Regions from separate parts of the Streptomyces sp. AMJ-169 genome, predicted to be linked through region 1. Evidence: riboswitches for the same ligand, from Rfam matches in the RefSeq annotation. Region 1 holds a riboswitch; each other region holds the start of a gene.
What was found. A riboswitch is a leader RNA that binds a small molecule or an ion and turns the genes downstream of it on or off. The one in region 1 is predicted to bind cyclic di-AMP.
Positions count from the first base shown of each region.

Region 2: it holds a riboswitch for cyclic di-AMP, as region 1 does, so the genes downstream of both, ACYUD3_RS35535 (M23 family metallopeptidase) here and ACYUD3_RS03925 (M23 family metallopeptidase) in region 1, are expected to answer to the same signal.
Region 3: it holds a riboswitch for cyclic di-AMP, as region 1 does, so the genes downstream of both, ACYUD3_RS00610 (M23 family metallopeptidase) here and ACYUD3_RS03925 (M23 family metallopeptidase) in region 1, are expected to answer to the same signal.
Region 4: it holds a riboswitch for cyclic di-AMP, as region 1 does, so the genes downstream of both, ACYUD3_RS31150 (transglycosylase SLT domain-containing protein) here and ACYUD3_RS03925 (M23 family metallopeptidase) in region 1, are expected to answer to the same signal.

Region 1 is NZ_JBVLTJ010000001.1:952,695-956,896, forward strand. Features, by position in the region: gene ACYUD3_RS03920 (alpha-galactosidase) at 108-2,180, shown strand; cyclic di-AMP (ydaO/yuaA leader) riboswitch at 2,486-2,652, shown strand; gene ACYUD3_RS03925 (M23 family metallopeptidase) at 2,657-3,652, shown strand; partial or broken gene ACYUD3_RS03930 (DUF6250 domain-containing protein) at 3,980-4,202, shown strand, end outside.
Region 2 is NZ_JBVLTJ010000022.1:27,596-31,797, forward strand. Features, by position in the region: gene ACYUD3_RS35530 (aldo/keto reductase) at 1-461, opposite strand, end outside; gene ACYUD3_RS35535 (M23 family metallopeptidase) at 566-1,561, opposite strand; cyclic di-AMP (ydaO/yuaA leader) riboswitch at 1,570-1,731, opposite strand; tRNA gene ACYUD3_RS35540 (tRNA-Met) at 1,976-2,049, opposite strand; gene ACYUD3_RS35545 (alginate lyase family protein) at 2,111-3,313, opposite strand; gene ACYUD3_RS35550 (dihydrofolate reductase family protein) at 3,395-4,202, opposite strand, start outside.
Region 3 is NZ_JBVLTJ010000001.1:148,617-152,818, reverse strand. Features, by position in the region: gene ACYUD3_RS00625 (bifunctional acetate--CoA ligase family protein/GNAT family N-acetyltransferase) at 1-58, opposite strand, end outside; gene ACYUD3_RS00620 (HPr family phosphocarrier protein) at 245-526, shown strand; gene ACYUD3_RS00615 (GntR family transcriptional regulator) at 788-1,474, opposite strand; gene ACYUD3_RS00610 (M23 family metallopeptidase) at 1,659-2,402, opposite strand; cyclic di-AMP (ydaO/yuaA leader) riboswitch at 2,417-2,572, opposite strand; gene ACYUD3_RS00605 (M16 family metallopeptidase) at 2,793-4,181, opposite strand; gene ACYUD3_RS00600 (M16 family metallopeptidase) at 4,178-4,202, opposite strand, start outside.
Region 4 is NZ_JBVLTJ010000015.1:107,346-111,547, reverse strand. Features, by position in the region: gene ACYUD3_RS31160 (LolA family protein) at 1-277, opposite strand, end outside; gene ACYUD3_RS31155 (polyprenyl synthetase family protein) at 509-1,519, opposite strand; cyclic di-AMP (ydaO/yuaA leader) riboswitch at 1,985-2,165, shown strand; gene ACYUD3_RS31150 (transglycosylase SLT domain-containing protein) at 2,169-2,630, shown strand; gene ACYUD3_RS31145 (HAD family hydrolase) at 2,672-3,496, opposite strand; gene ACYUD3_RS31140 (GNAT family N-acetyltransferase) at 3,758-4,202, shown strand, end outside.

The DNA.
Region 1 (4,202 bases):
TGTCCACAGGGCGTTGCCCGAGGACCCCGGGAACCCTGATGATGTTTTCCGAATGGTCGTGTCTGTTCGTATCTGTTTTTTATGATTTTCGATCGTGTGAGGGTCTGATGCTGGAAACCGCTGAGAACGGGCGTACGTGGCTCCTTTCGGGCCCGGCGAGCAGTTACGCCCTGCATCTCACCGAGGGCGGCGAGCTGCTGCATCTGCACTGGGGTCCGGCGATCGCCCTCGCCGACGCCGAGGCGCTGGCCGCGGTCCCGCTGCCGCACGGCTCGTCCTTCGAGTCCCCGCTGGACGGGCGGGAGGAGTACCCGGTGGAGGGCGGCCCCCGCTTCACCCGCCCCGCCCTCTCGGTCCGCGTCCCCGGCCGCCGGGGCACCGAGTGGACCTTCGAGAGCGCCGACGCCGCCGACGGCGAACTGCGGCTGCGCTTCCGCGACGGGGGGCTCACGGTCACCCTGCACTACCGCATGCGCGGTGACGTCGTGGAGCGCTGGGCGACCCTCGCCAACGACGCCGACGAGCCCCTCGAGCTGCTGCGCGCCGACTCCGCGACCTTGACGCTGCCGCAGCGCGAGGGATGGCGGCTGTCGCAGCTGCACGGCCGCTGGGCCGCCGAGTCCCGGCTGACACGGGCGCCCCTCACCTACGGAGAGAAGGTCATCGGCAGCCGGCGCGGGCACACCGGCCATCCGCATCTGCCGTGGGTCGCCCTCGACACCGACGCGACCGAGGAGCGCGGCGAGGTCTTCACCGCCGCCCTCGGCTGGTCCGGCTCCTGGCGCATCGCCGTCGCCCAGCTGCCCGACGCGCGCGTGCAGATCACCGGCGGCGCCGGGCACGACGACTCCGGGCTGCTGCTCCTCGCGCGCGGGGACTCCTTCACGACGCCCGTCCTCGCGGCCCTGTGGTCCGACGGCGGCTTCGGCGGCGCCAGCCGCGCCTGGCACGCCTACCAGCGCGAGCACGTGATCCCGGACGCCGCGCAGGACCGCCCGGTGCTGTTCAACTCCTGGGAGGCGACCACCTTCGACATCTCCGAGGAGGAGCAGCTCGTCCTCGCCCGGCGGGCCGCCGAGATGGGCGTGGAGCTGTTCGTCGTCGACGACGGCTGGTTCGGCGCCCGCACCAGCGACCGCGCGGGTCTCGGCGACTGGACGCCCAACCCGGACCGCTTCCCCCAGGGCCTCAAGCCCCTCGCCGACCAAGTGCACGGCCTGGGCATGCAGTTCGGCATCTGGGTCGAGCCGGAGATGGTCAACCCCGACAGCGACCTCTACCGCGCGCACCCCGACTGGGTGCAGTTCCAGCCCGGCCGCGGGCGCACCGAGTTCCGCAACCAGCTGATGCTCAACCTCGCGCGCGAGGACGTCCAGGAGTACCTGTGGGAGCGGCTGGACACCCTGCTGTCCAGCGCGCCCATCGACTACGTCAAGTGGGACTTCAACCGCTGCTTCACCGACGCCGGCTGGCCCGACGACGCCTATCCGCAGCGCCTGTGGGTCGACCACGTGCGCGCGCTGTACTCGCTCCTCGACCGGCTGCGCGCCGCCCACCCCGGGGTCGCCTTCGAGTCCTGCTCGGGCGGCGGCGGCCGGATCGACCTCGGCATCCTCAGCCGCACCGACCAGGTGTGGACCTCCGACAACACCGACCCGCTGGACCGGCTCGCCATCCAGCACGGCTTCAGCCAGATCCACCCCGCGCGGGTCATGGCGGCCTGGGTCACCGACAGCCCCAACGTCCAGCTCAACCACCGGGTCAGCTCGCTGAAGTTCCGCTTCATCAGCTCCTTCGCCGGGGTCCTCGGCGTCGGCGGCGACCTCTCCGAGTGGACCGGCGCGGAGCTGGCCGAGGCGCGCGAGTGGGTCGCGCTGTACAAGGAGATCCGGCCCGTCGTCCAGCAGGGCGACCTGTACCGGCTCAAGGCCCCCGAGGGCGGGCTCAGCGCCGTGCAGTACGTCCGCGGCGACGACACCGTCGTCCTCGCCTGGCTCCAGGCCCAGCACTACGGGGAGACCGTCCCGGCGGTGCGGCTGCGCGGGCTTGATGCCGGGGCGTTGTACGAATGCCTTGAAACGGGGGAAATCCACCGGGGGGCGGTGCTGTTGCATCACGGGTTGCGGACCGGGCTGCGTGGGGACCTTGATGCGGCTGTTCTCCGGCTTCGTCGAGTCTGAGGGGTCTGTCCGGTTTCGAAATGCTTCAGTGCAACTCGATCCGGAATAAAGGCAGCTGTGAATCGGTGGCGTGAGCAGGGTCATATTCCTGGCCCTGCGGCGCGCGTCATGTGCACGTAATCACGCTGTTTTCCTTGGGGAATTGGGGCCAGGGCGGGGTTTTCGGCGCGGTTCGGGCGGGGCCGGGAACACACGGCGAATCGACAGGAAAGCGATTCGTGGGCGACTTTCGCTTGTCCCCGTGCGTCCCGGTCGCTTACGTTCGCCATCAATCCGGGCGGACGCCCAATCCTGCCGCTGTCCGGAGACCGAACACGCCACCCGTGAAACGGCAGGAGCGGGGGACCCACAGGCAGTACCGCCGGATCCGGACGCCACCGGAGACGGCTCGGGGTAAAGCCGCGACAACCGCGCGGCCGGGCAGCTCCAGCCCGCACCCGACAGCTCACCTCGCAGGCGACGGAGAGGAATTCGCCATGCCCGGCAAGGGTAAGCACCGCCGCCCGAAGACCCCGCGCTTCTCCCGTTCGCTAGCCGTCGCCGGAACCGGCGGGGCCGCGCTCGCCCTTCCGCTGATGGGGGCCACCGGGGCGCACGCCCAGACGACTTCCTCGACCGCGAGCTCCCCCGCCGTGTCCGCCGCCTCTCTCACGGCCTCCGTGTCGGAGAGCGCCGTTCAGGCCGCGCCGGTGAGCAGCCGCAAGAGCACTTCCGCCGTGTACACCGTCCGCTCCGGCGACTATCTCTCGAAGATCGCGGAGGAGCAGAGTGTCAGTGGGGGGTGGCAGCGGATCTACGACGACAATCGTGACGCCGTGGGGTCCGATCCGTCGCTGATCCATCCTGGGCTCAAGCTGACGCTCGGGGCGCGGGCGACCGGCACCTCCGGGACGACCGGTTCCGGTTCGTCCTCGTCGTCCGGCGCCTCTTCGTCGTCCAGCTCCTCTTCAGGGTCGGCGTCTTCCGGTTCCTCGAAGTCCTCCTCCGGGAGTTCGTCCTTCTTGAAGAGCTCGAATACCTCGAAGACCGAGCCGGCGTCGGAGAGTTCGGGGAGTTCGGCCTCCGGGTTCACGCTTCCGGTCACCGGTGCGGTCATCGGTACCGGGTACCGGGTCTCCGGCAGCATGTGGGCCAGCGGGTATCACACGGGCGTCGACTTCGTCGTCCCGACCGGGACCAATCTCAAGGCCGTCGGCGCCGGGACGGTCGTCTCCGCCGGCTGGGGCGGGGCGTACGGCAATCAGGTCGTCATCAAGCTCGCCGACGGGTACTACGCGCAGTACGCCCACCTCTCCCAGATATCCGTCTCCGCCGGGCAGAGCGTTTCCGAGGGGCAGCAGATCGGTTACTCCGGCTCCACGGGGAATGTGACGGGGCCGCATCTGCACTTCGAGATACGGACGACTCCTGACTATGGCTCGGATGTCGATCCGGTTGCTTACCTTCGCTCGCATGGCGTCTCCGTGGGGTGATGCCTGCGGCTGCTAGGCCGTTTGTCTGACGTGCCTCCGCGAGGCCGGAACCGGATCCCCGGGGCCGGCCTTTCAGGGTTTGCGGGGGTTTGCGGGGGTGGGGGAGGGATGGGGCTGCGGGATATGTGGGGTGCGAGGGGGCAGGGTGTGCGGGATGCGGGATGCGGGATGCGGGATGCGGGGGTCGGGGGTGCGCGAGGTTTCCAGGGTGCGCGGGGGTGTGAGGGCTCCGGCTGAGCCGACTCCGGTTGCGCCGCCGAAGCTGCCGCGACTGAGGCCGGCGCTGCCGAAGTTGCCAAAGCTGGGTCCAGCGCTGCCCAAGCCGTCGCGACCGGAGCCGGTGCAACCCAAGCCGCCGCAGCCGGAGTCGGTGATACCGGAGTCGCCGGAGTTGATCACGTCACCCGAACCCCCCACCGCCCCCACCCCCTCGCACACGACGACTTCCGTCACGGCCTCTCCCAATGGGCCGTCGAGTTGGAGAACGGTGGCACAGTCGCCGCCGCCCGAGGTGTCCTGGACGTCGGTGTGCCCGCCGGAGCCACCCTCT
Region 2 (4,202 bases), on a different contig from region 1:
GCGGCGATGTGGCGCACCTTGCCCGCCTTCACCAGCTCGTCCAGCGCGCCGATGATCTCCTCGACCGGGACGTCCGGCTGGTCGAAGTGGGTGTAGTACAGGTCGATGTGGTCGGTGCCGAGCCGCTGCAACGACGCGTCCGCCGCCGCCTTGATGTTGGCCGCGGAAAGCCCCTTGAACTCGGGGTGCTGGCTGACCTTGGTCGCGACGATCACGTCGTCCCGGTTGCCGCGCGCCTTGATCCACTTGCCGATGATGGTCTCGGACTCGCCCCCGCTGTTGCCCTCGACCCAGGCCGAGTACGCGTCGGCGGTGTCGACGAAGTTGCCCCCGCCGGCGGCGTACGCGTCGAGCACCGCGAAGGAGGCCGCCTCGTCGGCGGTCCAGCCGAAGACGTTGCCGCCGAGGGAGAGGGGGAAGACTTCGAGGTCGGAGGAGCCGAGTCGGCGCAGAGTAGTCATGTTCTACGTCAACGCCGGAGACGGACCCCCGCATTCCGACCGGTACACAAGAACACAGCAAAAAGGGGCCCCACCCGAGCAGGACCCCCAGCAAGCCAACTCCCTTACGGATTCAGCCCCTTGCTCCGCAGCCACGCCGCCGGATCGATCCCGGTCGAGCTGCCCCCGGGGTGCACTTCGAGGTGCAAGTGGGCCCCCGTCACATTGCCCGTGGCACCGACCCGCCCGATGACGTCACCGGTAGCCACCTTTTGGCCGACACTGACGTTGATGGACGACTGATGGCAGAACCAGAGCTCGGTGCCGTCGTCCAGAGTGAGGATGGTGCGGTAGCCGTAGGAACCGGCCCACCCGGCCTCCGTGATGGTCCCGCTGTGGACGGCCTTGATGAGCGTGCCGGTGGGGGCGGCGAAGTCGAGCCCGGTGTGGTACCCGGACGACCACAGCGACCCGGCCTGCCCGAACGTCGAGGTGATCGTGTACGACGACGTCGGCAGCGCGTACTGCTTGGCCAGCTCGGCGAGGCGGGCGGCCTCGGCCTTCTCCTTGGCCTCGTCGTCGGCCTTCCGCTTCGCGGCGGCGGCCTTCTCCTTGGCGTCCTCGGCGGCCTTGGCGGCGGCGTCGGACTCGGCCTTCGCGGCGGCGGCCTTGGCGCGGGCGTCGACCTGGGTCTGCTGGGACTCGGCCTGCGCGATGATCCGGCTGCGCAGCGCCTCACCGGCGTCGGAGGCGCCGCTCTCGCTCTTGCCCTGGGCGCTGACGTCGGCCTCGGTGCCGAAGCTCGCGAGCGCGTCCGGGGTGTCCTGCGCGGAGTCGTCCGAGCCGCTGAGGGAGCCGAGGTCGGGCAGGGAGATGGAGACGGGGGCCTTGCCGGTGTTGGCGCTGGCCATGCCGCCCGCGCTGACGGCGGCTATGACGCCGACGCCGAGGACGGTCGAGCTGCGGGCGAATCCGCCGCCGCGCTGCTTGGCCACCCGGTGCTTGCCGCGGACCGGGGCGACCGAGTCGGCGGTGGGGTTCCACTCCTCCCAGGGGCCCTCGTCGGTGCGGGGACCGCCGAACCCGAAAGTCGGCGCGGGGGCTTCTGGGGCGTTCGCCACGCGGGCGCACTCCTTTCCTTCCGTCGCCTACCGGGTTAGCTGACGGGTTCGGAGCGGGAAGGTCTCCTACGCGCGTAAACCGGCCGCCCGTCGCGGGCGGTGGCCTTCGCGTGATTCACCCCAAGGTGGTGGTTCCCCGGTTCCCTCGCGGGATTCGGCGCGTGCGCACGGAGCCGTCTCTTGTGACGGCTGGGACGACCGTGCTGCGTTATCGAACGTTAATAGACCCGGGCCGTCGTTTCCAAGCTGTTCCGCTTGATCATTAACATTTATGGACGGGACTTAAGCCGCAACGTCCGCGAAAAACGGGCGAGTTGACCGCGCCGGTACAGCGGTCATATACGCAGAGTGAGTGAACGGGGACAAAAACCAAGGGCCGGAATCCTGAATCGGATTCCGGCCCTTGGCCTTCAGTAGCGGGGACAGGATTTGAACCTGCGACCTCTGGGTTATGAGCCCAGCGAGCTACCGAGCTGCTCCACCCCGCGCCGTTGACGTAACCATACGTCATCCCGGGGGTGAAAAGCCAAACGGGTTACCCGGCCCCCCTCAGACCGGGTTCTTCGCGTGCGTCAGCGTCTCCCACGCGACGAACAGATCGTCCGTGCCCTCGGGCCTGCTCTTCTCCACCAGCCTGCGGGTCGCCGGTACGGACTCGCCCAGCCGGCCCTCCAGGTGGTTGACGAGAACCTCCAGGTCAGGGCCCATGTTCCGGTCCACCTTCCCGCCGCACAGCCACGCCGGAGCGGGCGCCCCCGACTGGATGCCCGCGTGCAGTTCGGCCGCCGCCTTCAGCCGGTCCTTGACCTCCCCGTACAGGTCGACGCCCTGGTGCCAGGCGGTCTCCGCAATGTGCGAGGTCGCCGCCAGCGAGTAGCCGACGTGCTTGAAGTTGCGGCAACTCTCTTGGGAGAGGCCGCTCTTGAACGTCGTCTGCTTGAACCAGTACGCCGAGAGTTTCGCCGGGTCGTTCAGGCCCGAGCGGGCCGGGGCGATGGGGACGCCGCCGTCCTTCTCCAGGTAGAAGTAGGCCGGGACGCGGTCGCGGAAGCGTTTCAGGGACTGGTCGAAGACCTTGTGGTCGTCGGTGAAGACGCCGATGCCGATCGCCGCGTCCGTCATCGCGAGGTCCCAGTTGCCGTTGTAGTCGGCGACGTTCCTGGTGACGTCCGGGAGGTACGCCGTCTTCAGCATCCGCTCGAACCGTGCCACCCGGTCGTCCGGCCAGCCCGCGCCCGGTGTGTGCCGCACCAGCTCCGCCGCCCGCGCCCAGGTCGATCCCGCCCACGCGGTCTGGAGTCCCGCGTCCTCCTCGGTGTGCCGCCGGATCTTCCCCGACCAGGCGTCCATGATCTCCCGCGCCTTGGCCGCGTGCTGCTGCTTGCCGGTGATGCTGAAGAGGAGGGCCTGCGTGTAGGCGGCGATGGCGTCCTGCCGCTCCTGGAGACATCCGTGCGCGGGCCGGTCCCCACCAGGACAGTCGACGCTCTCGTACGGCTCGGGCGCGTACTTGTACGACCCGTACTTGCTGTCCCGCATCTGGAAATAGGCCCGCAGCCAGGGCTGCCGCCCGCCCCGGACCTTCTCCCGCACGACATCCAGCTGCTCCTTGTCGACCAGCACCCCGGGATGCGTGAACGCGGCGTCCGGGGGGAGGGCCCTGGCCATCTGCCGGCCACCGGATTCAGAACTGGAGCAAGCGGCCAGGGAGAGAAGGGCGGCGACGAGCAGTACGGGTTTCGCTGGTCTCATGGGGGCAGCGTCACCCGGCGGGGGGCGGGGCGCAGTGTGGGGTGGGCCGGGTGGGTGGGTGCGGGTCCGCCGCCCGATCAGCTACCCCAGCAAGTGCCCATTCGGCCCCTTAGCCCGCCCCTCGTACCCCTCCAGCACCACCACCTCCACCCCCGCCTCCCTCAACAGCCCATTCCCATCCGCCCCTTGGACGAACGTGTCCGGTTCCACCCATGCCGTCACCACCCGGCGCACCCCGGCGTCCAGGATCAGCCGGGAGCACGGGGCCGGGCGGGAAGCTCTCCTCGCGCAGGGCTCCAGGCTGCTGTACACCGTGGCCGTGGGCAGCCGGGGATCCGTCGGGGACAGTTTCGCCAGCGCCGCCTCCTCCGCGTGGACCACCGGGTCACCGCCCTCTCGGGAGTGGCCGCGTGCCAGTTCCGTGCCGTCGGACGCCACGATCACCGCGCCCACGCTGAACGCCGTCCGCGACGGCGGGCATTCGGCCGCGAGGTCGCAGGCCAGCCCCAGCCAGTAGTGGTCCGCCGGGGTCACCTCCGGCCGGTACCGCATCAGGACGACATCCTCGATCCGCCGCGCCTCCAGCAGCTCGAGCCGCCCCTCCTCGTACCCCCCGGGCCCGAACAGCCGAGGCGCCTTCGGATCGCCGACGAACAGGGGCGCGAGCACCAGCTGGAGCTCGTCCGCCAGCCCCGCCTGGAGCAACTGCGTATGGATCGTCCCGCCGCCTTCGACCATCAGCCGCCCCACCCCCCGCACGTCATGGAGATGCGCCAGCAGCCGGCGCCAGTCCAGCTCCGGGCCCAGCGGTACGACGTCGGCGGCGACCCCGAGTTCCACGGCCCGCCGCGCGCCCTGTTCCGTCGTATAGACGACCTTCTCCCCGCCG
Region 3 (4,202 bases), 800 kb from region 1:
GCACCACGTCGGCTTCCCAGTGGGCGGGGTACTCGTGCCGCTCCTCGGCGCTTCGCATGGGGCCCAGCGTACGGCTCGCGTCCGACAACGGCGCGAGGCAGTCTGGGGAAGGACGTCACACGGTGGAGCCGGTCCGAGGCCGCGGCCCGGCAGCCGTCCCGGAAGGGTCTGTCGATCCTCCGGGGACGTCTCACGTGTGGAAAAATGGTCTAGACAACCCTGAGACACTGAAGGGCAGCAACACATGGCTGAGCGCCGCGTCAACATCGGCTGGGCGGAGGGCCTTCACGCCCGCCCCGCCTCCCTCTTCGTCCGGGCCGCCACGGCCTCAGGCGTCCCGGTGACGATCGCCAAGGCGGGCGGCAACCCGGTCAACGCCGCCTCCATGCTGGCCGTCCTCGGCCTCGGCGCCCAGGGTGGCGAAGAGGTCGTCCTGGCCTCCGACGCCGAGGGCGCGGACGCGGCGCTGGACCGGCTGGCCAAGCTGGTCGCCGAGGGTCTTGAGGAGCTTCCCGAGACCGTGTGAGCCATCACCCGCGCGGGAGGCGTTCAGCCCGCGCGTGCGTGCGTGAAGCCGCGTCAGCCCGTCCGGGCGGCGCGGCTTCGCCGTTTCCCCGAGCTTCACGAAACCTCCCGGACCCTTTCCCGGATGATTTGCCCCGCAAAGGATTCGGAGTGCGCGGAAGCACACCGCAGGAGCGCACCCGATGAATTCACGGCGCGCACCGAAAAGGCCGACGGAAATACACCTCCGCCGAATATCTCTTCTTTGTATACGGCGCCCGTGTTAATGACGCAGGCCGGACATGTTTACGGCGTGTTGCGAAGTCCTCACACGGCCGTCGGCCCCGGGCAACCGCAGCCGGTGCGCGGCGGTCGAGCGCTCGGTGTGCAGCGCGGTGATCGCGCGGGCCCGCTCGGCGTCCCCGCGCGCGACGGCGTCCACGATCGCGCCGTGCTCCGCCCAGGCCTCCACGGGGCTCACGGGCGCCTCCACGGCGTACATCCAGGCGATCTTGTGGCGCAGCTGGGTCAGCGTCGCGGTCAGGGTGTGGCTGGCGCAGGCCTGGGCGAGCGTCTCGTGGAACCAGCCGCCCAGGGAGCGCAGATCCTCGCTGTTGCCCCTCCTGGCGCGCTCCTGGCCCAGCCGGACGAGCCCGCGCAGCACCTTCAGGTGGGCCTCCGTGCGCCGCTGGGCGGCCCGCGCGGCCCCGAGGGGCTCCAGGAGCAGCCGCATCTCCAGGAGGTCGGCGGCCTCCTGCTCGGTCGGCTCGGCCACGCACGCGCCCGCGTGGCGGCGGGTCACGACGAAGCCCTCGGCCTCCAGGGTGCGCAGCGCCTCGCGCACGGGGACGCGGCTGACGCCGTAGCGGCGGGCGAGGAGTTCCTCGGTGAGACGGCTGCCGCGCTCGTAGACACCCGCGACGATGTCGTCCCGGATGGCCGTGCACACCGAGTGCGCCGGAATACGCATGACCGACCTCCGCATTAACCCCGTGAAACGCCGTCCATTCGACGTCTGTTCCGTGACTCTATTGCAATCAGCGGGAATTTCCGATGGCGAGCCGGAATCCATGGATATTTTTTGGACAGCGGGCGCCCGAAACGCCGAAAGCCCCGGCCGGAAGGGCCGGGGCTGGACGGTTTCGCGCAGAACGTCAGACGGTGACGCCGTGGCCGCGCAAGTACGCGACCGGGTCGATGTCCGAGCCGTACTCGGGGCTCGTGCGGGCCTCGAAGTGCAGGTGCGGTCCGGTGACGTTGCCGGTGGCGCCCGAGAGGCCGATCCGCTGCCCCGGGGTGACGCTCTGGCCGACGGACACCGTGATCGACGACAGGTGGCCGTACTGGGTGTACGTGCCGTCGTTCATGCGCAGGACGATCTGGTTGCCGTAGGAGCCGCCCCAGCCGGCCTCGACGACCGTGCCGTAGCCCACCGCGTGGACGGTCGTCCCGGTCGCCGCGTGGAAGTCGATGCCGGTGTGGCTGCCGGACGACCACAGGGAGCTGCTCGCGCGGTAGCCGGTCGACACGTAGGAGCCGGTGACGGGGATGACGAAGGCGTTCAGGCGGGCGCGCTCGGCCTCGCGGGCGGCGCGGGCCTCGGCCTCGCGCGCGGCCTTCGCCTCGGCGGCGGCCCGCTGCCGCGCGGCCTCCTCCTGGGCGGCCTGCTTCTGCGCGGCGGCCTGGTCGTCGATCTGCTCGGCGACGTCGTCCCCGACGGTGACCACGGGGATCAGGCCGGTGTGTTCGAGGGAGGTGTCGGCGGCGAGGGCCGGGGAGGCCACGCTCGCCATGACGCCGCTGGTGGTGAGCGCCGCTATGCCCGCCGCGCGGGCGGTCGTGCGCTGCATCCGGCCGGGCCTGCGGTGCTTCCCGGTGGTGGCGCAGGTGAACGCCATAGGGTCGTGTTCGTCCTTTCCTTCCCTCTCGCCTACCGGGTTAGCTGACGGGTTCGGAGCAGGAAGGTCTCCTACGGGCTCCCCTTGGGAGGGCGCCCGATTCACCCCAGGGACGGTGGGTCCCCGGCTCCCCTGGCTCGCGCCGTAGGGGGACTCGGCGATCGCTGTCCGGTGCCGCGGCTGCGGCGCACTGCCTGACGAACAGCCCGGACGACGCTAGAGCGGGGCCCCTCGGTTCCCCAAGCGGACACCGGGATTTGTTAAACATGCCACAGGGCAGAGGGGCAGGGTTCACACCAATACGGACATCTGTAAAGGGAGCCGCCGTGCGGGAACGCGCGCGCGGGTGAACCCCCAAAGGCTCACCCACGCGCGCGTGCCCTCGTACGCCTACTCCGCCGGTACGACCTTCACCGGGCCGATGCCCAGGGCCTCGACCTCCTCGCGGATCTGGGCGGCGTCGCCCACGAGGACGGTCACCAGGCGGTCGACCGGGAAGGCGGCGACGGCCGCGGCGGTGGCCTCCACGGTGCCGGTGGCCGCCAGCTGGCGGTAGAGGGTCGCCTGGTAGTCGTCGGGCAGGTACTGCTCGACCTGGTCGGCGAGCGTGCCCGCGACGGCGGCGGCCGTCTCGTACTTCAGCGGGGCGACGCCGACGAGGTTCTGCACCGCGAAGTCCCGCTCGGCGTCGGTCAGTCCGCCCTCGGCCAGGGTGCGCAGCACGGTCCACAGGTCGCCCAGCGCGGGCCCGGTGTTCGGGGTGTCGACGGAGCCGCTGATGGCGAGCATGGACGCGCCCGAGCCGTCCGGGGCGGAGCGCATGACCTGCCCGAAGGCGCGCACCCCGTAGGTGTAGCCCTTCTCCTCCCGCAGGACGGCGTCCAGCCGGGAGGTGAGCGTGCCGCCCAGGCAGTACGTGCCGAGCACCTGGGCCGACCACACGCGGTCGTGCCGGTCGGGCCCGATCCGGCCGATCAGCAGCTGTGTCTGGACGGCTCCGGGGCGGTCGACGATGACGACGCGCCCGGTGTCGTCCGCGGTGACCGGCGGCACGGGGCGGGGCTCGCCCGGGGTGCCCGTCCAGGCGCCCAGGGTCTCGCCGAGCAGCGCCGCGAGGTCGATGCCGGTCAGGTCGCCGACGACGACCGCGGTGGCCGTCGAGGGGCGCACGTGCCGGTCGTAGAAGGCGCGTACGGCCGCCGCGTCGATCTTGGCGACGGTCTCCTCGGTGCCCTGGCGCGGGCGCGACATGCGCGAGCCGGCCGGGAACAGCTCCTTGGAGAGCTCCTTGGCGGCGCGCCGGGAGGGGTTGGCGAGCTCGTGCGGGATCTCGTCGAGCCGGTTGCCCACGAGCCGCTCGATCTCGCCGGCCTCGAACGCGGGCGCGCGCAGGGCGTCGGCGAGCAGGCCGAGGCCCTTGGCGAGCCGGGAGGCGGGGACCTCCAGGCTGAGCCGGACCCCGGGGTGGTCGGCGTGCGCGTCGAGGGTGGCGCCCGCGCGCTCCAGCTCGGCGGCGAACTCCTCGGCGGAGTGCCGGTCGGTGCCCTCGGAGAAGGCGCGCGCCATGATCGTGGCGACACCGTCCAGACCGGCCGGCTCGGCGTCCAAAGGCGCGTCCAGGAGGATCTCCACGGCGACGACCTGCTGGCCGGGGCGGTGGCAGTGCAGGACCGTCAGGCCGTTGTCCAGCGCGGCGCGTCCGGGGGCGGGGAACGCCCAGGGCCTGGCCTCGCCGGCCTGCGGCTGGGGGTGGAAGTCCATGGTGGCCGTCTCGCTCACTTGGCCGCCTCCTCGTTCTCG
Region 4 (4,202 bases), on a different contig from region 1:
GCAGGCCCAGGTCGGTCGTGATCTTCACGGTGCCGGACAGCTGCTGCACGTCCGACTTGGCGATCTTGTCGAGGAGCTGCTGGGCGGTGATCTTCGGCAGGCTCGGGTCGCCGGAGTCGGCGAGCGCGGGGACGAGGCCGATGGTCGCCGCGGCCACCCCTACGACCGTGACCGGGACGACGTACCGCACGGCCGTCCTGCGCCGCCGGGCCCGCGCCTCGTCGGCCTCGGCCATGGCCTCCGGGGTGGTGCTGTCGTCGGATGCGTACGGTGACATATGTGCCTTACCTCCGTCTTCGGCGGCGGGCCGGGCGGGCCGTCGTACGGCTGCCCTTGACCGCCATTCTCACCCGAACCGGTGAGCCGTGGTCGTTCGTCCGTACCTCCATGACACCAAACGGGACTGACAATCGCGTCAGCCCGCAGAGTCAACTCCTCGTACTCCTGCGGTATGACAAACCCCCTGGACACCTCTCGTGTCCCTTAGGGGATCAGGGTCCCTAGGGGATCAGCCCGCCCTGTGCACCACCGCGTCGCACAGCTCCACCAGCGCCGTCTTCGCGTCGCACTCCGGCAGCGGGGACAGGGCGGCGCGGGCCTCCTCCGCGTAGCGGATGGTGTCGCGGCGGGCCTGTTCCAGGGCGGGGTGGGCGCGCAGGGCGGTCAGGGCCTCGGCGTGGCGGGCGTCGTCGGTGAGGTCGGAGGCGAGGAGTTCGCACAGGGCGACGTCCTCGGGGCGGCCGTCGCGGGCGGCCATCTCGCGCAGCCGCAGCACGGGGAGGGTCGCGATGCCCTCGCGCAGGTCGGTGCCGGGGGTCTTGCCGGACTCGTGGGAGTCGGAGGCGACGTCGAGGAAGTCGTCGGCGAGCTGGAAGGCGACGCCGAGGCGCTCGCCGTACTGCGTGAGGATGTCCACGACCGTCTCGTCGGCGCCCGAGGTCATCGCGCCGAAGCGGCAGGAGACGGCGACCAGGGAGCCGGTCTTGCCGGCGAGGACGTCCAGGTAGTGCTCGACCGGGTCGCGGCCGTCGGTCGGGCCCGCGGTCTCCAGGATCTGGCCGGTGACCAGCCGCTCGAACGCCTCGGCCTGGATGCGGATGATCTCGGGGCCGAGGCCGGCGAGGATCTGGGAGGCGCGGGCGAACAGGAAGTCACCCGTGAGGACGGCGACGGAGTTGCCCCAGCGGGTGTTGGCGCTGGCGACACCGCGCCGGACGTCGGCCTCGTCCATGACGTCGTCGTGGTACAGGGTCGCCAGGTGGGTCAGCTCGACGCCGACGGCGGACGGCACGACACCGGGGGCGTAAGGGTCGCCGAACTGGGCGGTGAGCATGACGAGGAGGGGTCGGAAGCGTTTCCCGCCGGCGCGTACGAGGTGCTGCGCGGCCTCGGTGATGAACGGGACCTCGCTCTTGGTGGCCTCCAGGAGGCCCCCCTCGACGGCTGCCATCCCGGCCTGGACATCGGCTTCCAGAGCCTGGTCCCGCACGCTCAGCCCGAACGGCCCGACGACGGTCACGAGGGATCTCCTGTCTGCTGTTGCCCACTGACTGCTGTTGACGATTACACGGTTTGTCGACAGGTCGCTGCCATCACCCGAGTCAGCGTATCCGGTCAGGTTTCGATCACCGATAGCCCCCACGGTTACAGCCCGGCCCCTATCGGATCACGACCGCTATGTTTCTGATCGTTCGATACGACATGTAATGGTCCGACATATTCAGCATCTGTCCATTTTGCCGTAATTGCCGTTTCGTGAATTGGGTCACGGGGCCCCGCCGGCCACCGCGGCCTCGGCATTCCCTCTTCCCCCTGTCGTCACTTGCCAGTTGACGCTTCCCGGACGCAAACGATCAAGTCGCCCATAAACCCCTTAGCGCTCCCAATAGGGACCAGAGGTGAATCCGGCACTTGTTCCAGGCAGTCGCTCTCGCATACGTTCCCGGCCAAGTCGGACGGACGCCTAATCCTGCCGCCGTCCCGGCTCTTCCCATCGACGAAACCACTCGCGCACGGCAGGAGCGGGGGACCCAGGCAGTACGCCGTCCCGGAGCACCCCTCCGGGCCGGCTCGGGGTGAAGCCGTACCGCCTTCCCGGCGGACCGGCCGGGCACCTCCCCGCCCGAACCCGACAGCTCACCTCGCAGGCGCCGGAGAGGAACACACTCATGTCCGCATTCCGTCCCCACCGCCTCGCCCGCACCCTCGCCGTCGCCGCCACCGGCGCCGCCGTGCTCGCCCTCCCGCTGATCGGCGCGACCACCGCGTCCGCGGCCGTCAAGACCGCCTCGACGACCCCCGCCGGGTACCCCAACACCCTCGACGGCTGGATCCGCGAATCCCTCGCGATCATGTCCCAGAAGGGCATCCCGGGCAGCTACAACGGCATCTACCGCAACATCATCCGCGAGTCCTCCGGCAACCCCTGGGCCATCAACAACTGGGACTCCAACGCCGCCAAGGGCACCCCGTCCAAGGGCCTGCTCCAGGTCATCGACCCGACCTTCCAGGCGTACCACGTGTCCGGCACGGCCTACGACCCCTACGACCCGGTCGCGAACATCACCGCCGCGTGCAACTACGCGGCGGCGGTGTACGGGTCGATCGACAACGTGTACGGGGCTTACTGAGGCGCCCCGTACGGGGCTCGCCCGGTCCACTTGAGCTCCCCCTACGGGAACAGCCGCTCCAGCACCACGGCCACCCCGTCGTCCTCGTTGGACAGGGTCACCTCGTCCGCCGCCGCCTTCAGCTCGGGGTGGGCGTTGGCCATGGCGACGCCGTGGGCGGACCACTCGAACATCGGGATGTCGTTGGGCATGTCCCCGAAGGCCACCGTGGCCTCGGGGGCCAGGCCCAGCCGGTCGGCGGCCAGGGCGAGGCCCGTCGCCTTGGTGACGCCGGGCGGCTGGAGCTCCACCGTCCCCGGGCCCGACATCGTCACCGTGGCCAGCGAGCCGACCGCCGCGCGGGCGATCGCCGCCAACTCGTCGTCCGTGAGCGTCGGGTGGCGCAGCAGGACCTTGCTGATCGGCTCGCACCACAGGTCGGCGCGGTGGCCCACGCGCAGGGCCGGCAGGGTCGGGTGGGGCATCCGGTAGCCCGGCTCGATCAGGGTCAGCCCCTCGACGCCGTCCTGGTCGACGGCCGCGTACACCTGGCCGACCTCCGCCTCGATCTTGCCGAGCGCGGTCTCCGCCAGGTCCCGGTCCAAGGTCACCGACCACAGCAGGCGGCCGGCGCCGATGTCGTACACCTGGGCGCCCTGGCCGCACACCGCGAGGCCTCTGCCGCGCAGGACGTCCAGGAGGGGGCGGACCCGGGGGGCGGGGCGGCCGGTCACCACCAGGTGCCGCGCGCCGGCCTCGACGACCCGCTGGAGGGCGTCCAGCGAGCGGTCGGAGAAGGTGTCGTCGGCGCGCAGCAGTGTGCCGTCCAGGTCGGTGGCGACGAGGTCGTACGCGCGCGCGGCGGAAGCGGTGGTGGGTGCGGCCATGATCAGAGAATACGGACCCGGGCGGGCCGCCGAGGGCCAACTGGCGGTCTCGCACACGGCCGTTCGAGCGCCGGCCGGCCCTCCCCCGCCGCCCGTTCGAGCGCCCGCCGAAGCTCGCGCGGCGGTTGTTCGAACGTCCCCGTCTCAGGGCGTCTGCGAAGACTGCACCGGTTGGCAACAACATGCGGCGCTATCTACCGCGCCGGGGGCGGGAGGGGTACCGTCCAGGTTGTCCAGGGGGGACTTGATCGGGGGGTCAGGTTGAGCAGTGGGCGTACGCGCGTGCTGGGCACGCACGAGCTGGGCGAGGGGGAGCGGGAGCGGTGGCGGGCGCTGCGCGCCATGTCGGCGGCGCCCCGGAACCCGTTCATGGAACCGGAGTTCGCGGACGCCGTGGGGCGCGTGAAGGCGCGCGCCCGGGTCGCGGTGGTGTACGAGGGGCGTGAACCGGTCGGTTTCCTGCCGCACGAGCGCGGGGCGCTCGGCCGGGGGCAGGCGCTCGCGTACGGCGTGTCCGACGCGCAGGGAGCCGTCCTCACACCCGGACTCGGCCTGGAACCGGGCGAGTTGATGCGGGCCTGCGGCCTGTCGAGCTTCGCCTTCGACAACCTGGAGGCGGAACAGGCCCTGTTCGTCCCGCACGCCGCCGCCGAGTACCCGTCGTACGTCATCGACGTCGAGAAGGGCTACGACACCTACGAGTCCG